Regions from separate parts of the Fodinicola acaciae genome, predicted to be linked through region 1. Evidence: predicted binding sites of a transcription regulator. Region 1 holds the regulator's gene; the other holds the start of a gene.
What was found. The regulator HspR, encoded in region 1, represses chaperone genes until heat shock. The targets are predictions, from matches to a motif close to ANNTGAGTNNNNNNNACTCANNT.
Positions count from the first base shown of each region.

Region 1 (2,395 bases):
TCACGGCAGGAGCCAAAGCGGATCACGCTCCACTTGTGCTAGGTTGAGGTCAGGCAAAACGAAGCGTAGTCCGTTTACGCTTCACGGACCGCTCCAGGAGGCAGCCGCGCATGAACGAATCGAGCATCGCCACCGGCCGGGCCGTCCAGTTTGAGTCATTCGGCGGACCGGAGGCACTGAGCATCCGCGAAGTGCCCGTGCCACGCGCCGGCTTGGGGCAGATCCGCGTGCGGGTCACCGCGGCCGGCCTGAACCCGATGGACTGGTTCATGACCTCTGACGCGGAGACCGCCGCGCGATTCGGCTTGAGCCTGCCGTGCGGCTTCGGCACCGACTATGCCGGGGTCGTGGATCAGGTCGGCGACGGTGTCAGCGACTTCGTGGTCGGTGACCGGGTCTTTGGTGGCGCCCTGTCGCGCGCGGTCGCGGACTACGTCGTGGTGGATGTGGCGGGGACCATCGTGGACGGCGGCGAGGCGCACCGCACTCCTGACGGCCTCGACGACCGCACCGCTGCCACCCTGACGATTGCCAGCCGTACGGCAGCCGCGGCTCTCGCCGTGGTCAACCCGGGCGCGGGCGACACCGTACTCATCGGCGGCGCGGGAGGCGGAGTCGGCGTGTTCGCCGTCCAGCTCGCGCGCCGCACTGGCGCGCGAGTGATCGGCACGGGGTCGGCGACCTCGGCCGATGCCCTGCGAGCCCTGGGGGCCGAGCCGGTCGCCTATGGGGACGGTCTGGTCGACCGGGTCCGCACGCTGGCTCCCGCCGGCGTCACCGCGGCCATGGACCTGCACGGGACGGACACGGCGTACGCGGCGCGCGAGCTTGGCGTGCCGGACGAGCGCATCACCACCATCGCCGGCCAGCTCGACGGCATCATCCCGGCTAACGGTGCCAACGCAGCGCCGAGCGCCATCGAAGAGATCGCTGGGCTGGTCGCGGCGGGACGGCTCCGGGTGCCGATCGCGGCAAGCTTTCCGGTCGAGCGGATCCGTGCGGCGGTCGAGCTTCAGGCCGGACGGCACGTGCACGGCAAGGTCGTCATCGACCTCTAGAGGCCGCATGGCCCCCATGCTTGCGTTGAACGCAAGCATGGGGGCCATGCGCTCCTACCGTCGTTTGGGCTTCCAGACGACCAGGGCGTTTTGGTTGAGCGGCACCAGATCGCGCCGGTATGACGCGTGTACGGCGGCCTGCACCTCGGCGACCTCGCGGTGCGCGGCCTCCAGCTCGACGACCAGCTCGTGCACGCGTTCCTGCAGCGCGGCCACCTGGTTTTCCAGGTCGATGATCCGCTTGATGCCGGCCAGGTTGACGCCGTCTTCCTGCGACAGCCGGGAAATCGACCGCAACAGCGCCACGTCACGGGTGCTGTAGCGGCGACCGCCGCCGGCCGTCCGGCCCGGCTGCACGAGCCCGAGCCGGTCATACTGTCTCAGCGTCTGCGGATGCATGCCGGCCAGTTGCGCGGCCACCGAGATGACGAAGACCTTGGCGTCTTCCGGCACGCCGATGACATCGTCAGCCATGGCGGTTCACCTCACGCTCCAGGTTGGTCCGCGGGTCCTCGTCGGTGAGCTCCGCGTACGCCTTGAGGGCCTGTTTGGCTTCCTCAGACAGGTTTTTCGGGATCACCACGTCGATGGTGATCAGCAGATCGCCGACGCCGCCTTTCGGCTTGGACACGCCGCGGCCGCGCACGCGAAGCGTACGCCCGCTCGGCGTGCCGGCCGGCACCTTGACGGTGACGGCGCCGTCGAGGGTCGGCACGCGGATCGACGTCCCCATCGCCGCCTCCGGAAACGTGACCGGCACCTTCAGGGTCAGGTCGTCGCCGGTGCGGCCGAACAGCTCGTGCTTGCGTACGTGCGCGATGACGAACAGGTCGCCGGGCGGACCGCCGCGCCGGCCCGGCATTCCCTTGCCGCGGATCCGGATCCGCTGGCCGTCGGTGACACCCGGCGGGATCCGTACGTTGAGCGTGCGGGTCTTGGTGACGCCGCCGGTCCCTCGGCAGGTTGGACACTTCTCGTCCACCACTGTGCCGGCACCCTGACATTCGCGGCACGGCTCGGAAAAGCTGAACGCACCCTGGTCACGGCTCACCAACCCGCTGCCGTGGCAGACCGGACAGGTGCGCGGCGTGGTGCCGGGTTTCGCGCCGGAGCCGTGGCAGGTGTCGCAGACTCCCGGCGAGTTCAGCGTGAGCGGCAGCGTGACGCCGTGCGCGGCTTCGTCGAAGTTGAGCGTGGCCTCGGCCTCGATGTCACCGCCTCGGTTGGGACCGGACGCGCGGCCGCCGCCGCCGAAGACCGAGCCGAACAGGTCGCCGAGTCCGCCGCCGGCCGGACCGGCCGTCGGACCGGCACCACCGCCGGCACCGCGCAGCAGG
Region 1 is NZ_WOTN01000004.1:289,707-292,101, forward strand. It holds gene GNX95_RS36665 (TetR/AcrR family transcriptional regulator) at 1-4, opposite strand, end outside; gene GNX95_RS36670 (NADP-dependent oxidoreductase) at 111-1,058, shown strand; gene GNX95_RS36675 (heat shock protein transcriptional repressor HspR) at 1,113-1,532, opposite strand; gene dnaJ (molecular chaperone DnaJ) at 1,525-2,395, opposite strand, start outside.

Region 2 (2,395 bases), on a different contig from region 1:
ACTGGGCTAACAGGCGGCGGAGGCGTCGCCGCAGGTCAGAGCGGTCCCCAGGTTCCAATCGGATTCCGATTGGAACCTCCGGCGGCGGGGCGGAGGTCAGGCGGTACTGGGCACGAGACGTTGCGGCAGAGTCGCGAGGAGGACGGCGAGCGCGGCGGCGGCCGGGGCCGCCGCGAAGGCGGCCACCGGGCCGTACGCGTCGGCCAGCGGTCCGGAGAGTGCGCGAGTGGCAGCCGTGCCGAGCGGACCGGCGGCGCAGAGGATCGTCATGGCGAAGGATGTCGGCGCGAGGCGGTCCGTCAGCGCGTAGAGCGTGATCATGTACGGCGCGACCGTCACGCTCGCCAGCGCGATCGCCAGCGGCAGCGGACGTACGACCACCAGCGCCACACAGCCGGCCGCCAGCGCGACCGCGAACACGCGGTGCCGCCACACCAGGCCAAAGCGAGCGGGCAGCCAGGCGCAGGCCAGGCCGGCGAGCGCACTGCCGGCACCGAGCTCGGCATAGAGCAGGCCGGCGGCGAGCGGGTCGGCGGCCGTGACGCCGACCTGGATCGCGCCGAAGACGCCACCGATCATCACCATGCCGGCGAACAGCCGCGCCATCGCCACCACCGGCAGCGAGCCAACCCGCACTCGCGAAGCTGGCTCCATGCCATAGATCCAGCCAAACGGCAGCGCCGCACCAACCAACAGCACCACGCTGGCCAACACCGGCACAGCCGGTCCGAGGAAGGCCAGCAGGCCGACCACCGCCGGACCGACGACGAAGACCGTGTCGTCAGCGGCCGCCTCGTACGACAGAGCCGTCGGCAACAACGACCGCCGCGATCGCCCCCACCAGACGCGCACCAGCGGGCCGACCTGCGGCTGTGTCAGACCGGCCAGGCCAGCGGTCACCACCATCAGCCAGCCATCGGTGACGGCAAGCATCCCGACCAGCGCAAACGCATTCGCGACCGGGAGCACGGCGCCGGTCAGCCGCCATCGGTCGGCGAGGAAACCGACGAGCGGTCCGGCGAGGGCGATCGCCACGCTCTGTACGGCGCTCGCCAGACCGGCGAAGGCGATGCTGCCGGTGGCGGCGGTGAACAGCACCAGCGTCGCGAGCGGACTCATCGCGTACGGCAGCCGCGCCAGGAACCCCAGCACGAAAAACCACGGACTGACCGCGCGCAGCAAGGCGAGATAGGACATGAGGGCGTCTCCACGAGCACGTCGAGGAGACGCGCCTGCCCAGCCACCTAGCGCGTCCGTCACCCGGTTCTGGTCACCACTCTAACCCGATCGCTCAGAGCGAACAGGCTGGAGGAACAGATCCACCGTCAGCAGAGTTGCGTCAGTACGACTCAGATTTATGGTGCGTCGCGAGTGCATAGATGAAGGGCTGACACAGATGAGCCAGACAGTGATCGTGCCGGTGTTGCCGCTGGACGACGAGGTCGTGTTGCCGCAGATGGTGGTGCCTCTCGACCTGGCCGACGCCGACACGCGCACCGCCATCGAGGCGGCGCAGGCCGGGGCACGGGAGAACGGCGTCCGGCAGAATGACTTCCATAGGCCAGGCATCCGGTCCAACGGCGGTGACGCGCAGGTGCTGCTCGTGCCGCGGCTGGACGGAGAGTACGGCGCGATCGGCGCGCTTGGCACGATCGAGCAGATCGGCCGGCTGCCAGGTGGCGGCAGGGCCGCGGTGATCCGTACGACCAGCCGCGCCCGCATTGGCGCCGGCACGACCGGCCCCGGCGCGGCGCTGTGGGTCCAGGCGGACATCGTCGAGGAGACCGGCGCGGACAAGCTGACCAAGGAGGCGATCCGCGACTACAAGGCGGTCATCGCCTCGATCCTGCAGCAGCGCCAGGCCTGGCAGATGGTCGACTCGGTGCAGCGGCTGGACGACCCGTCCGCGCTGGCCGACCTCTCCGGCTATGCCTCCTACCTGTCCAACGAGCAGAAAAAGCAGCTGCTCGAGGAGGTCGACGTGGCAGAGCGGCTGGTCACCGCACTGGCGTGGGCCCGTGACCACCTGGCCGAGCTGGAGGTCAACGAGACCATCCGCAAGGACGTCCAGGAGGGCATGGAGAAGCAGCAGCGCGAGTTTCTGCTGCGCCAGCAGCTGGCCGCGATCCGCAAGGAGCTCGGCGAGCTGTCCGGCAAGCCGGCGACCGAGGAGCAGGACTACCGCGCCAAGGTCGAGGAGGCCGACCTGCCGGAGAAGGTCAAGGAGGCCGCGCTCGCCGAGGTCGACAAGCTGGAGCGTACGTCCGACCAGTCCCCCGAAGGCGGCTGGATCCGCACCTGGCTCGACACCGTGCTGGACATGCCGTGGAACGAGCGGACCGAGGACAGCTACGACATCAAGGCGGCGCGCGCCGTACTCGACGCCGACCACGCC
Region 2 is NZ_WOTN01000001.1:510,350-512,744, reverse strand. It holds gene GNX95_RS02375 (MFS transporter) at 97-1,197, opposite strand; gene lon (endopeptidase La) at 1,397-2,395, shown strand, end outside.
Region 2: the regulator HspR is predicted to act here: its motif matches at 1,333-1,355, upstream of lon (endopeptidase La).